2 regions of the Paenibacillus sp. P2(2022) genome follow, and region 1 is predicted to be linked to the other one. Evidence: riboswitches for the same ligand, from Rfam matches in the RefSeq annotation. Region 1 holds a riboswitch; the other holds the start of a gene.
The links. A riboswitch is a leader RNA that binds a small molecule or an ion and turns the genes downstream of it on or off. The one in region 1 is predicted to bind S-adenosylmethionine.

Region 1 (9,785 bases):
GAACGTCGCCCGGAAGGGCCGTTTGGCGATCATTTTGGCTATTACTCATTACAACATGATTTCCCTGTGTTTCATGTCAAACATATGCATCACCGCAAAGATGCCATTTATCCGGCAACCATTGTAGGTAAGCCACGGCAGGAAGACTACTATCTCGGCGAATTTTTGCAACGTCTGTTGTCGCCCGCCTATCCGCTTGTGATGCCTTCTGTCAAGTCGTTATGGGCATATGCAGAAACAGGTGTACATGCGCTGGCAGCGGCAGTCGTACGTGAAAGCTACTCCCGTGAAGCGCTGGTATCCGGCTTTACCATTCTGGGTCAAGGTCAATTGTCGTTGACCAAATTCCTGATGCTGACGGATCGGGTGATCGATTTATCCGACTTTAACCTGTTGCTAGAAACCATTTTGGAGCGATTTAATCCAGCCAGAGATTTGTTTATTTTTAACCATACGTCTCACGATACACTCGATTACACGGGCCGCAAGCTGAATCACGGCAGCAAGGCGATTCTGATGGGGGTAGGCGAGCCTGTGCGTGAATTGCCTCGTGTTTATGAAGGCGGCGATCTGCCGGGAATTCGTGAAATCGAACCCTATTGCGGAGGTTGCCTCGTTATATCCGGCTCGTCCTTTGAGCAGGAGCCTGAACTCGCTGCGCGTGTATTGGAGCGATTAGCTGCGGGTGAGCAAGAGTGGCCGCTTGTCTTTATCGTGGACGATGCCAAAGAAGTTGTTCGCTCCCAAGCCTCGTTCCTGTGGACGGTATTCACACGCTTTAACCCGGCTACAGATATGTACGCCGACAGCGAAGTACGTTTGCATCACCTGAACTATAAGCTGCCGATTATAGTGGATGCACGTATGAAGCCAGGCTACCCTGATGAGGTGCTACCGCGTGAGGATATAGTTAAGCTTGTAGATCAACGGTGGACGAGTTATTTCGCTTGACGCCTATTCAAGCATCTAACAGCCGGATTTTACAGATATGAAGGAGGCGTGAAGCATGATACGCAAGCTGTTGGGCGAGCCCCCACGTGAAAATCATGGCGTCCTGCTGGATGCCATGAATAGCATGTCAGACATGTTACATTTGCTGGAACTGCAAATCCAGGCCAGTGGTGATCCTACCCATGACTTTCGGAAGGCGGATATTTTAACACGTGGTCTGATGTCGTCTTTGGATGAACTGGAGCAGAGCCATCATGCTGCCGCCTTTTTCCGTATGAAAGTGAAAGCCGGATACGCTGAAGATATGAGCAAGGATGAAAAATCCGATTATGCTTTGTATGTTTTCTTTTATAAGGATGGGTTTGTGCGGGTATTCTCTATTTTGGATAAGCTTGGTAATTGGATGAATGATTTGTATGATTTAAAAACAGGGCAGTATAAGGCGCATTATTCGTATTTTACCGTGTTGAGACAGCTCAAGTATCTCAAAATGCATCCTGTATTGACTGATAATTTAAATGATATCAAGGACACATACAACGATGCCATCAATCGCTTGCGTAAGCGTCGAAATACGGAAATACATTATATGAACACGGAAATGCAGGACGATCTCTGGCAACGTCACCGTGCTTTATATGGAAAAATCCAACTGGAGGACCTTGATCACCATCTGGAAGATTTGCAGCAGGGCTTGGAAATGGTATGCCAGTCGCTATCAAAAGCATTTTCTTATACTGCGAAACAATGGGAGAACCGGGCAGTGCGCCCATAATTATGACAGAAAATATCCTTTGACAAAGCAATGTAAACTATCTATACTGAAACCTAGTTTCAGAAAAATGCTTGAATTATTTTTTTTATATAAACTTAACGGACAGCTAAAGCTGGAGTTTAACATATTTTTCTTATCCAGAGAGGTGGAGGGACTGGCCCGATGAAGCCCGGCAACCCGTTCTTTCCCGGTGTAATGCACCGGGAGGGAACATATGGTGCTAATTCCTACAAAACCGCTAGAGTTATAGCGATTTTGGCAGATGAGAAAAGGTTCGCAAGGTGGGGCCCTTTTCATTCTGTGAAAGGGGCTCTTTTTTGTATAAATAAATAGTGATTTTATACAATCCCGAGAGATGATAACTGGTTAACAGGGTAAGAAAGAAGTGAAGGAGGTCGCAGCACGTTGATAGAGCTTAAGCAATTAACCAAGCATTATGGTAAAGGTAACCGACGCGTTAATGCGTTGTCCGGGTTGAACCTTTCTATAAAGCGTGGAGAAATATTCGGGGTGATTGGTCATTCCGGGGCGGGCAAAAGTACGTTGATCCGCTGTATTAATTTATTGGAACGCCCTACTTCAGGCGAAGTATGGGTAGATGGGGTTAACCTTGTGACTGTGAGTCAAGCCCAGTTACAGAAGCAACGCCGAAAAATCGGAATGATTTTTCAACATTTTAATTTGTTGTCTTCGGCGACAGTGTATGACAACATTGCATTTCCATTGCGGCTGGTAAATACCCCAAAGCAGGAGCTAGACAAGAAAGTTCGCGAGCTGCTGGAATTGGTGGGACTGAAAGAACACAGTGGAAAATATCCGTCACAGCTCTCAGGTGGACAGAAGCAGCGGGTAGGGATTGCACGGGCACTGGCTAGTGATCCGCATGTGCTGCTGTGTGACGAAGCGACGTCTGCGCTTGATCCGCAGACGACAGGGTCTATCCTGAAATTGCTGTTGGATATTAACCAGCGCTTTAATTTGACCATCGTATTGATTACTCATGAGATGCATGTGATTCAAAGTATATGTGATCGAGTTGGCGTCATTCATCAGGGCGATATCGTGGAGCAAGGTCCGGTGGCGGAAGTGTTTTTGAAGCCACAGCATCAGGTAACTAAGGATTTTATCCAGCGGGAGGCAGAACATCCTGAGGAATTACAAGCAGCGATTGCAGCAGCAGGTAGCGGCGAATCGGCACAGGTGGTACGTATCTCCTTCTTGGGCAGTAAAACTTATGATGCAATTCTATCGCGTACGGCTCGAAGTACGGGGGTTGATTTTGCAATCTTACAGGGCACCATCTCTACGATTAAAAACGTACCGTATGGACAGCTGATCGTTCGTTTTGAAGGAAACCATTCAGATATAGAACATACGCTGCGCGAAGTGTCAGGGCAAGGACTCGATGTGGAGGTGATCGGACAATGAGCGAACTTGATTTTTCGCAAGTGAGTTGGGAAGAGCTAGGGAATTCTACTCTGGAAACCCTTCAGATGCTCGGGGCATCTGCATTGTTCACCCTCGTTATTGGTTTGCCGCTCGGTATATTGTTGTTTCTGGCAAGCCGTTCCTCGTTGACTCTGATGAAGGTGATATACGTTGTATTATCTTTCGTCGTTAACATTTTGCGTTCCGTACCATTTATCATCTTGATCGTCGCACTTATTCCTTTTACACGATCGTTGGTAGGTACCTCGACCGGGGTGCTGGGAACCATTCCGCCATTGGTTATCGGTGCTGCTCCTTTCTTCGCACGTCTTGTCGAAACGTCTCTGCGTGAAGTGGACAAGGGTGTCATTGAGGCTGCACAAGCGATGGGGGCTTCGACAGGACAAATTATCCGGCGTGTGCTGTTACGTGAGGCACTGCCGGGCCTGCTCGCCGCATTAACTATTACCGTCGTTACACTCGTATCTTACACGGCAATGTCCGGTATGATCGGAGGCGGTGGACTGGGTACGCTGGCTATCAACTACGGCTATTATCGTTACGAAACGGCTGTAATGATCGTTGCGGTCGTGCTGATGATCGTATTGGTACAACTGCTGCAAATGGCAGGAGATCGCCTTGTGCGGCATTATACTCGAAAATAGGGAAAACATATAGATATCCTTATTGATCAGGACGTCTGATCCTGAATATTACAAATTATTGGAGGGGTAACAACATGAAGAAATGGGTATTGGCTGTATTGAGCTTGACATTAATTGCGGTACTGGCTGCTTGCGGTACAAAGAGCACAACATCGGATACAAACAATGCGGCCGAAAATACAGGCGGGTCACCGCGTGAAGTCGAGCTGAAAGTTGGAGCTTCTCCTGTGCCACATGCGGAAATTTTGGAAGCGATCAAGCCTCAGTTGGAAAAAGAAGGGGTTCGTCTTCAAGTCGTTCAGTTTAACGACTATGTACAGCCGAACGTACAATTGTTTGACAAGCAACTGGATGCTAACTTTTATCAACATGTACCTTACCTGAATGTGATGAATAAAGAGCGTAAAATGGATCTGGTTTCTGTTGGCGCGGTTCATCTGGAACCATTCGGTATCTACTCTCAAAAATATAAAAAGCTTGATGAACTTCCAGACGGTGCAACAGTAGCGATTCCGAACGATGCGACCAATGGAGGCCGTGCATTGTTGCTGTTGGAGAAACAAGGTCTGATCAAGCTGAAGGACGCAAGCAACATTGAAGCTACCGTAAAAGATATTACTGAAAACAAGAAAAATCTGGAATTTAAAACTTTGGAAGCAGCTATGCTGCCACGTCAGTTGCCTGAAGTGGATATTGCGTTGATCAACACGAACTACGCTTTGGAAGCCAAGCTGAATCCGACCAAGGATGCATTGGCACTGGAAGACAAAGATTCACCATATGCTAACGTACTGGTAGCACGTCCTGATAATAAAGATTCCGAAGCGATCCAAAAACTGCTTAAAGCTTTGCAATCTCCAGAAACTAAAAAATTCATTGAAGACAAATATCAAGGCGCAATTATCCCTGCATTTTAAGCAGAAACTAAGAATGCGCTGAACGTAAACCCCAGCTTCTCTTGAACAAGAGGACTGGGGTTTCTTTTTGGTTGGAGTTGTAGGGATTGCTTAAATATTTTATACTTGGGGGTGACCGTTCTCTGTGAAGAGGAGGAAAACTGTTGAGAGACAAAGTCGCACTCATAACGGGTAGTGCCAAAGGTTTAGGTAAAATGACCGCTCTGCGTCTGGCTGATGAAGGTTGTGACATTGCCCTGAATTATGTCCATAGCCAGGCTGAAGCCGAAGCGCTTAAGCGGGTAATTGAGTCTAAGGGAGTACGCTGCCTGTCTTTACAAGCAGATATCTCGGTTCAGGAAGATATCACCAGGCTGATCGGTGAAGTGCAGGATCGGCTGGGCGGAGTCGATATTATGGTGAATAATGCCGGACCGTTCATCCGGGAACGCCGTCTGTTTGCGGATTATAGTGTAGCTGAAATTCATGCCATGATACAGGGGAATCTGGTCGGTACCATGTTGCTGGATCATTTGGTATTGCCGCACATGCGTAGCCAGCAATGGGGACGTATTATTCATTTTGGCTTTGGTCATGCTGGAGAAGCAAGGGCTTGGCCGCATCGCGCCGTCTACGCAGCTGCTAAGGTGGGGCTGGTGTCTTTTACGAAGTCACTAGCTGTAGAGGAAGCTCCCTATGGCATCACGGTCAATATGATCTGTCCCGGGGATATCCGAGGAGCGAACAAGGAAAAGTCGATTGCCGATGTCATCGGCATGCAGGATACAGAGACACCGCGTGGGCGTCCAGGAAGCGGAGAGGACATTGCGCGAGTGATCGCCTATTTGTGTGAGGAGCATTCGGATTTTATAACGGGTAATATTATGGATGTGTCCGGAGGGTTGGACCCCATTCGGCCAACCATATAAGATCGAGAGATCCTTTAGACGTTGTAACACAAAAAAGAGTCTTGAGCTTCGTTACCGAAGTCAAGACTCTCTGATCATTATGCATCAAGCATTAGAATACTTGTACCACTTCTTGGACGCCTTCGACTTCTTCGAGAAGAGCGCGTTCAATCCCTGCCTTCAGCGTAATTGTAGAACTTGGGCAACTGCCGCAAGCGCCTACCAGCTTCAGCTTAACGATACCATCTTCAACGTCAACCAGCTCAACGTCACCGCCATCGCGTTGCAGGAACGGACGGAGCTTATCCAGTACGTCTGCTACTTCATCATACATTTGAACGCTTTGTGCTTCGCTCATTAGAATTCAACTCCTTTCCTATACCTTATTTATTATATTACAAAGCGGGCCAAATTAAAATGCCCGTCATCCAAAGCAGGTGAAAAAAATGTTAAGACCTATTATTGAATTTTGCACCAGTAATATGCATTTTGGTACCGATGAGATTATGTCCAAACTAGAACAGAACCCGGATTATGATGTGATTGAATACGGCTGCCTAAGCAATTGCGGTCAGTGTAACGCTGAGCCTTATGCGATGGTTAATGGTGAAATTGTATCCGCAGATTCAGCAGAGCTTCTGTACGAAGTGATTCTAAACAAAATTAAAGAAGCCGAAGCATGGGACAACCTGGATTTGGATTAAAAATAGAAGTCATCGGCAAGCCAGCTTCCTCTTGTAGGAAATATGTATTATTCATAGATGCAACAACAAAGAAGACCTGCTCTGGAAGCAGGTCTTCTTTGTTTGTTGAGTATCCAATTAGCCAAAATGGCGTTTGGACTTCCAGAGCACACCGCTCTTCAGCAGACGCGGCACTCGTCCACGCAAAGAGGTACTGCCCATAAAGCCATAACCAAACCCGGCCTTCTTGCCAAGTGCACCTAATGTACCACGTAGCTTTAAAGGATGCGGGTGAGGCGTTTGGCCTTTCCATAGGTCGCGTACAATGTGGGCAATCTGCTCACCTTGCACCTCTGCCGCCTGAGCGCTTGGAGAGTAAGGAAGGCTCGCACAGTCTCCGACGACGTACACTTCAGGATGATCCGGTATTTGATAATATTCATTTAGCACGATGCGACCCTGAGGGTCTTTAGGAACTGCTAAATCCTGCACAATTTTAACGGGCTGAATCCCGGCTGTCCATACTACAGCATCGGTCATAATTGGCTCATTACGGTTGTAAATAGCCCCTGGCTCAATACGGGAAACCGCAACGTGATTCAGCGCATTCACTTGATGCTCCTTGAACCAGGCATGTACATAAGCAGACAAACGTTGCGGAAATGCTGATAGAACCCGCTCGCCCCGATCCATAATCGTAATATTCAAATCCGCGCGGCTTTCACGTAACTCCGCAGCAATCTCGACCCCACTTAGACCGCCACCTACAATATGGACATGTCCATAAGGCTTGATTTCATTCAAGCGCAGATACGTTTGGCGGGTATGATTAAAGGATTGGATCGTACAGCTGTATTCTTCAGCTCCCGGTGTATTATGAAAGCGGTCAGTACAACCTAGCGCGATGACAAGTTGGTCATAGGGCAAAGGATCACCATCTTGAAAATGAACCATTTTATTCTCAAGATCCATCGAAGTGACTTCTCCGTATTTGCGAATAAGGCGTTGTTCATCCGGAAAATGTACCCGCAAATCAAAATCAGATACGGTACCTGCCGCAAGGGCATAGTATTCTGTTTTCAGCCCCTGAAAGGGCATCCGATCCACTAAAATAACTTGAATATCGTCGGGAATGTGTTTATCCAGCAATTCTTTGGCAATGGTAAGGCCGCCATAGCCGCCCCCTAGAATAACGAAATTTTTCATCAAAATCCGCCGTCCTTTCGTTACCGTGTCCCCGGCAAATGGTCTGGTGTCTTGTCGATCTAGCACAAGTTTTGTTGTTGTAAAGCCCGGAAAGGGGCCTGCCTTTAGCAGACAGACCGACGTGTTCCGGGGCAGCTTGAGGCTGCTTGGTGTGAGTAATGGGGATAAAATGCACGCGGGAAATCTGAATCCGATGTTACACTTATTCGAAAACTTCGATTTCGTTATAGAAGGTGTCACGTTCTACAGGTATGCGTCCAGCACCTTTGACCAGCCAGATTAGCTCTTTGCGGGTCAATCCGGCAGGAGTCAACGCACCTGCGGCATGGCTGATCTGCTCGCGCACAATCGTACCATGGACATCAGATGCGCCAAAGGTAAGAGCGACCTGCGTCAATTGCGGACCAATATTAATGAAGTAAGCTTTAACATGGTCGATATTGTCCAGCATCAAACGGCTGATCGCAATGGTTTTGAGATCCTCGTAAGCAGAGTTGCGGCGCATGATGTTGGCGTTTTTGCTTTTCGGCTGCATGGACAGTGGGATAAATACCATAAATCCATTTGTTTCATCCTGCAATTCACGAATTTGCAGCATGTGCTCAATACGATCCTGATAAGTTTCGACTGAACCGTACAGCATCGTCGTATGAGTTTTCATACCGAGATTGTGGGCCGTACGATGTACTTCAAGATAGCGGTCCACATTGGCTTTGGTAACACGCATCTTCTTCCGATATTCATCGGATAAGATTTCCGCGCCACCACCAGTCAAAGATTGAAGTCCTGCCTTTTGCAGCTCTTGAAGAACTTCTTTAACACTCAAGCCGCTTATGCGTGTGAAAAAGTCAATTTCCGCTGCAGTGTATGCTTTCAGTGTAACGTTGGGATACTTTTCATTCAGTGCCTTCAATGAATCTACATAGTATTGGAAAGGCACATGATTATTATGACCGCCGACGATATGGAATTCTCTTACGCCTGGATGGATATGTTGCTCTACATAATCAATCATTTCCTGCCCAGACAACGTATAAGAGCCTTCCTCCCCCTGATCCTTGCGGAAATTGCAGAACGCGCAGCGCGCTTCGCATACATTGGTGAAGTACAGGCTCATGTTTTCGATAAAATAAACCTTTTTACCGTTCTTGCGTAAATTAGCTTCGTTAGCCAACTGGCCCAGTGTGAGAATATCGTCAGTTTCATACAAATATATACCATCTTCGAGGTTCAAACGAATCCCGTTTTGTACCTTTTCTACAATTTCCGCCATTCTGCGGTCTGTAAAAGGTGTAACTAATGTGGACATGCCTATTCCTCCTTCAAGTTGCTCTGTGCGAGGCTGTCCGCCGAATTAGCGGCACAAGCGCTTGATGCGCACAGGATGTCCCGTTCCGTCGGTAAAATCCGGCAGCGCGGATATACGATATGTGAAAAATGTTACAATGCCAGGCTACAATGATGGATGTCTCATAATTTCGCCTTTGAAATGACAAATTTCCGACAGTTTCTTTAACACACTCTTCACCTATTATAAACCTCACACCACTGGTGTTCAATACAAACGAGTAGAAAAAGAGGTGTTTAAGCCTGTAACGGAAGGACATTCCATGACTTGAGCACCTGCAAATAAGAGAGTATACTGAAGGGGAGCATGAAGTAAAAGAGGAGGATGGAGCTATGATTAACATCACCGATTCCGCTGCTGAACGCCTGAAAGAAATGCTGGAGCAGCAGGAAACGCCGAATATGTTTTTACGTCTGGGTGTTACGCCAGGTGGATGTACCGGATTTTCGTACGCCATGGGCTTTGACGACAACGAGACGGATCAGGATATATATATGAATGTACAGGATATGAAAGTAGTCGTGGAAAAGGATAGTATCCGCTATCTGGACGGTCTGGAAATCGACTTTGAAGAGTCTGGTATGTCTGGCGGTTTCACGATTCATAATCCGAATGCTGTAGCTACATGCGGCTGCGGTTCAAGCTTCCGTACAGCTACAGATGCAGGGAAACCAAGCGAAGAACCTTGTTAATCGGAACTAAGGGACTGTATGCTGAACGTTTCAGGGAAAATTTTAATTTGAAATGGCTTATGTAAATAAAAAAACAGGCGTTGGTTAAATACCGACACCTGTTTTTTTTGTGATTAATTAGTTGTTTTTGAATGTAATTTATTAAAAATATAACATTAAACATTACATTTCAAGGAAAAACATCTTATTCTAACGTCCGAGCTGAAATATGATATGAACCTCTAGAACCGTCA
Region 2 (9,785 bases), on a different contig from region 1:
TTGTTCGGAATTCCGGTGGAGCAGATGAAGATGTTTAAGGACCTAAAATATAACTCAAACACATTATTTGCTACCGTACCGCCACGCACAAGCAATAAGGAAGAAGCCATCAAGGTGCTGAAAGCACTCACAGAATGATAAAGGGGATGAAAAAGTATGGGGATTTATACCAGAACAGGTGATGAAGGACAAACTTCTGTGATCGGCGGTCGAGTGTCTAAAGATGACGACCGTGTGGAGGCGTACGGTACCATTGACGAGCTGAACAGCTTTGTGGGACAAGCGATCAGCTTTGCCGAAGGGGAAAAGTTTGCGGACATTCGGACTCAATTGGAAGAAATACAGCAGGAGCTGTTCGATTGTGGTTCAGATTTGGCGTTTGTTAAAATCAGTGAAAGTAAATATAAGGTCAAAGACGAGCTGGCAGAGCGGCTGGAAGGCTGGATTGATGCATGCCAAGAGGAAAACCCGAAGGTGGAACGCTTTATTATCCCGGGAGGCAGTACATTATCTTCGACGCTTCATGTTTGCCGCACGGTTTGCCGACGTGCGGAACGCCGTGCTGTTACACTAGGTAAGCACACAGATATCAATCCTGCGGTACGTCGGTATTTGAACCGCCTGTCCGATTATTTCTTTGTTGTGGCTCGCACTGCGAATGTACGTCAGGGTGTACCTGATGTCGAATATGTTCGCAGCAAAAAAGTGTTCCGCAAATAAGGAGGCAATCAGGAATTTGTGATGAGCTTGTACTATGAACCTATCGTATATATGATCCCTCCTGAGGAGGAGGGCATGCTGCTGAAGACCATTCTACAAAAACGTATGAACATTTCTCGCAAGCTCATATCCAAACTCAAGCTGACCGAACAGGGGATCATGCTGAACGGGATACGTGCGTATATCAGCGTAAAGGTGAAGTCCGGGGATCGAGTAGAGATCCGCATGGAGCGCGAGCGTTCCGATGATATTTTACCGGAACCCATTCCTTTTGAGATTTTGTTTGAGGATGAACATCTGTTAGTAGTGAACAAGGCGGCGGGGATGATTGTCCATCCGACTCACGGTCATTACACAGGAACGCTGGCGAACGGGGTTGTGCATTATTGGCAGACCAAGGGAGAGCTGTTTCGGTTTCGGCCTGTTCATCGTCTTGATCAGGAGACGACCGGCGTGCTGGTTGTAGCTAAAAATCCGTATGTACACCAGCATATTTCCGAACAGATGATTGCGGGAACGGTGGACAAGCGCTATACAGCTTTGGTGCATGGGCGCCCTGAGCAGCAGGAAGGCAGGGTGGACGGACCGATTGACCGCAACCCGGATAATCCGCATTTGCGTATGGTGACTCCAGATGGTTATCCTGCCCTTACGCTATATAAGCTGGAGGAAGTATGGAGCGAAGGAAGCCGCATCGGTCTAAAATTGGAATCCGGACGTACGCACCAAATTCGGGTTCACATGACATATATCGGATGCCCGTTAATCGGAGACAAAATGTACCGGATTACACCCGATGACGCTGTGCAACGTGAGCGATATGATCAGCTTGATGCCAGGATGCCTCGACAAGCCCTGCATGCTTCAGAATTATCCTTGGTGCACCCTGTGACCGGGGAGCGAATGTCGTTTTGTGCTCCTCTACCGGATGATATGATCGGAATGCAAGAGCTGTTAAGGGCTCAATATCCAGAATAAATATTCAACAAAGATTGAAACCAAATGGAGGTTAATCTAGCGATGAGCCAACTGAAAGTATACCAGTATTCTAAATGCAGCACCTGTCGTAATGCAGTGAAATGGCTGCAAAACAAGGGGCATGAGACGGAACTGATTCCTATTTTTGAACAACCGCCCGGCCCGGAGGAATTGGAAGACTTGATTAAAAAAAGCGGGCTGGAACTGAAAAAGTTTTTCAATACGAGCGGTGAAGTATACAAAGAGTTAAAGCTGAAAGATAAGCTTGGAGACATGAGCCGTGAAGAGCAAATTTCGCTTTTGTCCTCGAATGGAAGATTAATTAAACGCCCGATTATAACTGACGGGAATAAAGTAACGGTAGGATTCAAAGAGGAAACATTTGAGGGGACATGGGGAGCTCAGTAAAGCCCAATTTACCCCCACATTATGTTATACTGTGAGGGTTAAATATTATGATGAATGGGAGCAATACAATCTGTGACACAACGCAATGAACAATCCGTAATGCTGGTTGACGGCATGGCCCTGCTTTTTCGTGCTTATTATGCAACCGCTGCAAACGGTTATATCCGTCGTACAAAAGCTGGAGTACCAACGAACGCCATATATGGTTTTATTCGATATTTTTGGGATGCAGTTCAAACCTTTAATCCTACACATGTCATTTGCTGCTGGGATATGGGTGGAACGACATTCCGTGGGGAACATTTTGCTGCGTATAAGGGCAACCGTGCCGACGCGCCAGATGATTTGATTCCTCAATTTACTTTGATCCGTGAAGTGACGGACAGCCTCGGCATTCCCAACATTGGGGCGGAAGGCTTTGAAGCGGATGATTGTATCGGTACGCTCGCACGTCATTATTCGCAAAATGAGGATATGGATGTCATGATTCTCTCGGGAGATCATGATTTACTTCAATTGGTAGATGAGCGGACACGGGTCATTATTATGAAAAAAGGGCATGGAAATTATATGGTATATACCCCGGAGACCCTGCTGTCAGAAAAAGGGCTTAAGCCAAGCCAAGTGGTCGACCTCAAAGGCTTGATGGGTGATGCAAGTGACAATTACCCGGGAGTACGCGGAATCGGTGAGAAAACTGCCCTCAAGCTGGTGCAGGAGTACGACTCCATTGAAGGCATTCTGGAAAATCTGGATCAATTGACTCCATCGGTTCGTAAAAAGATCGAGAGTGATTTGGATATGCTGCATCTTTCACGCAAACTTGCTAAAATTCACTGTGATGTGCCTGTTGCGTGTGCTTTAGACAGCTGTCTGTTGACGCTGGATCACGTGCAAATTGTCGATAAGTTTGAGCAGCTTGAAATGAAGAGCTTGTGTACGTTGATGGGTGTCGCAACCGGATCATAATGAAGCTGTTAGGCTTGTGCTGTGCATTTCAGGTGGACTAAGTTATATAGGGATGCTGGCGCTTGGTGCGTTAGTGTCCTTATTTGTATACAACTAACTCAGCTTAGGTATATAACCATGTGAAGGATTTTATACAATTGTGATAAGGGGATTGACCTTAGGCTCGTTTCAGGTGAATATAATGGAGAGAGATCATGGAGAGGGGATTACAGCAGCTATGACAGTATTGGGAGCAATTGAGGCAGGCGGTACCAAATTTGTATGTGGAATTGGAAATGAACGAGGAGAGGTATTGGAAAGAGCAAGCTTTCCAACAACGACTCCAGCAGAAACCATGGAGAATGTCATTGCATTTTTTGAAGGCAAGGGGATTGAAGCGCTGGGTGTAGGCTCATTCGGACCGATTGATCCTATCGAAGGCAGTGATACATATGGTTATATTACAACAACGCCAAAGCCGCATTGGGGAAATTATAATCTGATTGGCAAACTGAAGGAGCATTTCGATGTACCTATGGGGTTTGACACGGATGTGAATGGAGCAGCACTGGGTGAGTCCATTTGGGGTGCCGCTAAAGGATTGGACAACTGTCTGTATATTACAATAGGTACAGGCATCGGAGCGGGTGCTTTGGTTGGCGGAAAGCTGGTACATGGATTATCCCACCCGGAAATGGGACATATTTTGGTACGTCGTCATCCAGAAGATCACTATGAGGGCACATGTCCATATCATGGAGATTGTCTGGAAGGACTGGCAGCGGGGCCAGCACTCGAAAAAAGATGGAAGGTTAAAGGGCATGAGCTTTCTGTGGATCACCCGGCCTGGGAAATGGAGGCGCATTATCTGGCCCAGGCTTTAATGAGCTATGTATTAATCCTGTCACCGCAAAAAATTATTATGGGCGGCGGAGTAATGAAGCAGGATCAATTGTTCCCGCTCATTCGTACCAAGCTTCAACAACTTTTGAATGGGTACGTACAGCATCTGAGTCTGACTACAGAAATTGAGCAATATATCGTATCTCCGGGCTTGGGTGACAATGCTGGATTGTGCGGTGCTCTGGCTTTGGCCAAGGAAAAGCTGAATTCTTAGAATTTATGGTTGACGGTACTCCGAGGTCCGGTTATCATATAGGCAACAGCATAGTACGGATCAAAAAGGGAAGCACCTTTCTTGCGAATACGCAGGATAGGTGCTTTTTTTTACGTTTGTGTATTGTGCGAGTCAGTCATTTTAACCTTATGAGGGAGGAAGAACCATGGAGATTGTATTTTTAAATCGCTTGTCCAAACGGAATGAACAGGGCTGTGAGGACTTTGCGCAGGTATGGATCGGACAACATGAAGGGGGATGGAGTGCAGGCTGGAGCACACATCATGTACCAGATGAAAGTATAGACGACCTTTGGTATGAAGGCAGTTTGTGGCAGGAATTACTGCATGTATACCGTCATGAGCTGGCACTCAAGATGGCTGAGGGCTACAGGCCTCTAATTCATGGCGTTTTTCATGAGCAAGAAGGATCATCAGGACGTGGACAAACGCTACAAAAGCTGTATTGCTATAGTGATTTGTTTCCGCGTGATGAAGTGTATGAACAATTAACATTGTGGAGACGGCAAAAGGCAGCAACTGAGCGAAAAGCACCTTATTTTATCGCTACGAATCGACTACTTCGACTCATCAGCGTCTATCTTCCTCATACCGAAGAAGAATTGTTAGAACTACCTGGTATGGGCCTGGGTAAGGTGTCGCAATATGGGACGGAGCTATTGGCTATAACGAAACAAAATGATCGGACCACGCCCTTTCCGCTGAACTGGGTAACAGAGACACTTGAAGAAGAAGTTTTTTTGTCATGGCTGTACAAGCAAAAAGAAAACCAGTACAGACAGGAACTGAATAAGTTTAGCCTGACTAGAGCGATTATCGAGGGCATTTCGGACGGTCTTTCACTGGAGCATATCGGAATGAAGACAGGCTTGCACCGTCGAGAAATGATTGAAGCTGTGGAGCATTTGGATAGGGATGGAATGGATATGGAGAAGCTGATCCGCAAGGAATTGGCACATGTATCAGAGGAGGAGCAGGCAGCCATCTGGTCTGCTTATGCAGAGTTGGGAGATACGCTGCTCAAGCCCATTATGCTAAAAGTGTATGGAGAAGAAAAAGCGACGGAAGCAGGGCTGGATCAAATTTATGAGCGACTGCGACTGATTCGTATACGGTTCCGCCATCAGGAGGTACCTGACCGACATGTTGGATAATATAGAGACGATTGAAAGTGTCCTAAAGTACAAATAAGGTGCAGCATAAAAAAAGCAGCAGCGAGTTCCTCATAGGACTCGGCTGCTGCTTTTGATGACCAAGCTTGAAAACCAAATAATTCAAACCCAATCCTTCTTGCGGAAAATACAGAACATACTGACACCTAGTGCCACCATAATCCCAATGACGACAAAATAACCATAACGTGTATGAAGCTCAGGCATATTATCAAAGTTCATCCCATATATTCCGGTAATGACCGTCAACGGCATAAATACGGTTGTAATGGCGGTAAACACACGCATGATTTCATTAGCACGGTTGGCGATACTTGACTGATAAGCTTCTCTAAGGTTCCCCATCAAGTCGCGATAAGTTTCGAAAGTCTCCGAAATTTTCACAGCATTTTCATAAATGTCGCTAAAATATTTTTGTAGTTGATCGTCGATAAGCCGCAAATCCCGTTTGTTCAGGGTATTGATGACTTCCTTTTGCGGGCCGAGCACTTTTTTTAGCCATAGAATCTCACTGCGCAATCCGATGATTTCGTTCAAGTGCGACTTTTTCGTATGCATTAGAATGTCTTCTTCCAGCTTTTCAATACGAACTTCAATCCGGTCACCAACCAGAAAATAGTTATCAACGATCAAATCGACCAACAGATACATAAAACGGTCAGGCTGGCTAACTTCCTGCTCCCACAGCATAGGCTTGAGAGTACGAAGCTCATTGATTTTCTGCTTGGTCACCGTAATGATAAAATGGCGGCCGAGAAAAATGTTCAAAGCACGCAAAAATATTTCTTCATCATCAAAACGAATACTATTTACAACGATAAAATAATGGCTTTCATAAATTTCAATCTTTGGACGCTGTTCTTCTTCACTCAAACAGTCTTCTACTGCAAGATCATGCATAGAAAATAAGGGCTGAAGCACTGTCAGATCCTCGACATCGGCATCAATCCAATAAAAGCCTTCTGCCGGTGCAGTGAGCGCCATTTCAATTTCTTCGACAGGGGTAAAAACCCCGTTGTTAACCAAACGGATTTTCATATATGTCACTCCTTATGCTCCGTCGTAACGGAAATACGTTTACCTTAAGCATAAGGAATGGACTCAGTTAGCCAGTTAGCCGGTGCGGGTAAGCGTGCATACCATCAAAAGCAGAAGGCTTTTGGAGCATGCGGAGCCTGGCGTCCCGTCTTTCGGCAAGCTGAAGTCATTCCTATGCTGTTGTTCAGGGATCGCCGCCTATTCGGACTCGGGTCGCCTTCCATTCCGGATTCACCTCACAAATGTTCTTTTTTAGGTTGCCACAGTATCGAAGAAAACACTCTAATCTACACTGTTGCACCGTATTTTTGCCTATTAGCACTTGTATAGTATAACGCTCGGCCTACGGCCTTTCAAGGGCAAAATCATGGGCTAAATCAACAGCAGTCATATGAGCTTCTGCGAAAGGGGGCATATGATTTAACCTATGGAAAAGGTAGACAAAATGTGAATGCAGGGCACAAATTTACAAGTCCATCTTGACGAAGCCCAGCCGATGCATTAAAGTGAACAACAAGAACTTTGTGAACCCAAAATGAATATAGCGAAATCTTATCAAGAGCAGGTGGAGGGACTAGCCCGATGATACCCGGCAACCGGCGATTTTATCGCACGGTGCTAATTCTTGCAGGACTCGCGCTTTGTACAAAGAAGCGTAGCCCTGACAGATGAGAGAGGCGCATATGGATACAAATATGACCTTTCTCTAACCGAGAAAGGTCTTTTTATTATATGCCCGGCATCTCTACCAGACGATTTTCGCACAACTTACCGATCAAGGAGTGAGTTTACATGCCGATTAAAATTCCAGATACACTGCCTGCTAAGGAAGTACTGGAGGGCGAAAATATTTTCGTAATGGACGAAAGCCTGGCTTATCATCAGGATATTCGTCCGTTGCGCATCGCCATTTTGAATTTGATGCCTACGAAGGAAACAACGGAAACCCAACTGTTGCGTCTGGTCGGCAATACGCCGTTACAAGTGGATGTCACGTTGGTGCATATGAAGTCACATGTATCTAAAAATACATCGCAAGAATATTTGAACATGTTTTATAAAACGTTTGATGAGATCAAGAACAGTCGTTTTGACGGCATGATTATTACAGGAGCCCCCGTAGAACAACTTGAGTTTGAGGATGTGACCTACTGGGAGGAGATCCGGCAAATCTTTGAGTGGACGAAAACAAATGTTACTTCGACCATGCATATCTGTTGGGCCTCACAGGCAGGCTTATACCATCATTTCAATGTTCCGAAATACGGGCTCGATACCAAATGCTTTGGGGTATTCCCACACACCGTTATTAAACCTAAAGTGAAACTGCTACGCGGCTTTGATGAACTGTTTTATGCTCCCCACTCTCGGCATACCGAGGTTCGGCGGGAAGATATTGACCATATTGCCGAATTAGAAGTTTTATCCGAATCCGAGGAAGCTGGAGTGTACCTGGTAGCCACGCTTGATGGTAAACAAATTTTTGTAACAGGGCATTCTGAATATGACCCACTTTCGCTGAAATGGGAATACGATCGCGATATAGCCAAAGGACTGGATATTGACGTCCCCAAAAATTATTATCCTAATGATGATCCTGGACGCATACCGCCCTCGATCTGGCGGGCTCATGCCAATTTATTATTTTCAAATTGGCTTAACTATTATGTATACCAAGAAACACCTTATGATATCGGACCTCAGATTTAAAAATGGGCTTGTAGTTTACCCTTATACAGTACCACCTTGCAGTAGCGCAGCAGTATAGTCTTGGACATCCATTTTTGCAGCATATGTTATAGCACCTACTATGGAAGTGAACAGGAGGATTCATATGAGTGATAAGCAGTGGAGAATCGAAAGCAGATTGGCACAAATCGGTTCAGTAGAGGAGCCAGTAACCGGGGCTGTTAATTACCCGATTTACCAATCTACGGCGTTCCGCCATCCCCGTCTGGGTCAAAGCACAGGGTTTGATTACATTCGGACGATTAATCCCACGCGAAAGGTACTGGAAGAGGCTGCTGCTGCACTTGAATCTGGTGATGCAGGCTTTGCTTGCAGCTCAGGTATGGCAGCGCTGCAAACGGTATTTGCTTTGTTTGGACAGGGAGACCACCTCATTGTATCGCTGGATCTTTATGGCGGGACCTATCGTTTGCTAGAGCGTATTTTATCCAAATTTGGTGTGACCGCAACTTATGTGGATACAAACGATCTCGAAGCACTCCAACAGTCATGTCGACCGAATACCAAAGCCGTATTCATAGAAACGCCTACCAATCCGTTAATGATGATTACTGATATTCAAGCGGTGGCTACATGGGCATCACAACATGAGTTGCTTACTATTGTAGATAATACGCTGCTAACACCATATTTCCAGCGGCCATTGGAACTTGGTGCGGATATTGTGGTACATAGCGCAACCAAATATTTGGGCGGACACAACGATGTGCTGGCAGGGTTGATTGTAAGCAAAGGAAAAGAGCTGTCAGCTGAAATTTCCTTCCTGCACAATTCCATAGGGGCCGTGCTTTCCCCAAGCGACTGCTATCAGTTGATGAAGGGGATGAAGACGTTAGCGCTACGTATGGATCGACATGAGCATAATGCTACGGTGTTGTCTAATTATTTACTGACGCATCCAGCAGTGGCGGAAGTATTTTACCCGGCGCTTGAGGGCCATCCAGGTCGTGAGATACAAAATAAACAATCCAGCGGAAACACGGGTATTTTCTCTTTCAAAGTAAAGGATGCTCGCTATGTGGAGCCTTTGCTTCGTCATATTAAGCTTATTGCGTTTGCCGAAAGTCTAGGCGGTGTGGAATCGCTAATGACCTATCCTGCTGTGCAGACACATGCGGACATACCGGCAGAAATTCGGGATGCAGTCGGGGTAGATGACAGGTTGCTTCGTTTCTCCGTAGGTATCGAGCATACAGATGACCTGATTGAAGATTTGCGTTCGGCACTGGAAGCGGCACGTCAAGAAGTAGAAGGAGGGGAGCAGCAATGATAGAGGATGCGAGGAAGATCGGAGAGGATCTGGACAAAGGGCGGAAATTCGCAACCAAGCTGCTGCATTTTGGCTCTGAAATTGATAGTGTTACAGGGGCATCAAGTGTCCCGATCTATCAAGCTTCGACCTTTCACCATCATGATATTTTTAATCCTCCACAGCATGATTATAGCCGATCAGGTAATCCGACACGACAAGCATTGGAAGATTATATCGCCTTATTAGAAGGTGGAGCTTGTGGTTTTGCCTTTGCATCAGGTATGGCTGCTATCTCCACTACATTTATGCTCTTATCCGCTGGTGATCATGTCATTGTTTCGGAGGACGTATATGGAGGAACATATCGACTGCTGACCTCCATC

Region 2: linked by a shared signal. The riboswitch ahead of metA (homoserine O-acetyltransferase MetA) and the one ahead of MMB75_RS17390 (methionine ABC transporter ATP-binding protein) in region 1 are both predicted to bind S-adenosylmethionine.

The regions. Positions count from the first base shown of each region.
Region 1 covers NZ_JAKWFI010000005.1:94,617-104,401, forward strand. Annotated here, with positions in the region: gene MMB75_RS17380 (UbiD family decarboxylase) at 1-951, shown strand, start outside; gene MMB75_RS17385 (Cthe_2314 family HEPN domain-containing protein) at 1,007-1,726, shown strand; SAM riboswitch class I at 1,857-1,995, shown strand; gene MMB75_RS17390 (methionine ABC transporter ATP-binding protein) at 2,132-3,154, shown strand; gene MMB75_RS17395 (methionine ABC transporter permease) at 3,151-3,819, shown strand; gene MMB75_RS17400 (MetQ/NlpA family ABC transporter substrate-binding protein) at 3,894-4,736, shown strand; gene MMB75_RS17405 (SDR family oxidoreductase) at 4,880-5,644, shown strand; gene MMB75_RS17410 (NifU family protein) at 5,736-5,981, opposite strand; gene MMB75_RS17415 (YuzB family protein) at 6,070-6,327, shown strand; gene MMB75_RS17420 (NAD(P)/FAD-dependent oxidoreductase) at 6,445-7,512, opposite strand; gene mqnE (aminofutalosine synthase MqnE) at 7,715-8,821, opposite strand; gene MMB75_RS17430 (HesB/IscA family protein) at 9,193-9,552, shown strand; gene MMB75_RS17435 (hypothetical protein) at 9,737-9,785, opposite strand, start outside.
Region 2 covers NZ_JAKWFI010000002.1:288,685-298,469, forward strand. Annotated here, with positions in the region: gene MMB75_RS08510 (hypothetical protein) at 1-138, shown strand, start outside; gene MMB75_RS08515 (cob(I)yrinic acid a,c-diamide adenosyltransferase) at 157-720, shown strand; gene MMB75_RS08520 (RluA family pseudouridine synthase) at 742-1,698, shown strand; gene MMB75_RS08525 (arsenate reductase family protein) at 1,741-2,106, shown strand; gene MMB75_RS08530 (5'-3' exonuclease) at 2,179-3,075, shown strand; gene MMB75_RS08535 (ROK family protein) at 3,293-4,171, shown strand; gene MMB75_RS08540 (HRDC domain-containing protein) at 4,338-5,345, shown strand; gene corA (magnesium/cobalt transporter CorA) at 5,466-6,401, opposite strand; SAM riboswitch class I at 6,951-7,076, shown strand; gene metA (homoserine O-acetyltransferase MetA) at 7,194-8,111, shown strand; gene MMB75_RS08555 (PLP-dependent transferase) at 8,236-9,420, shown strand; gene MMB75_RS08560 (aminotransferase class I/II-fold pyridoxal phosphate-dependent enzyme) at 9,417-9,785, shown strand, end outside.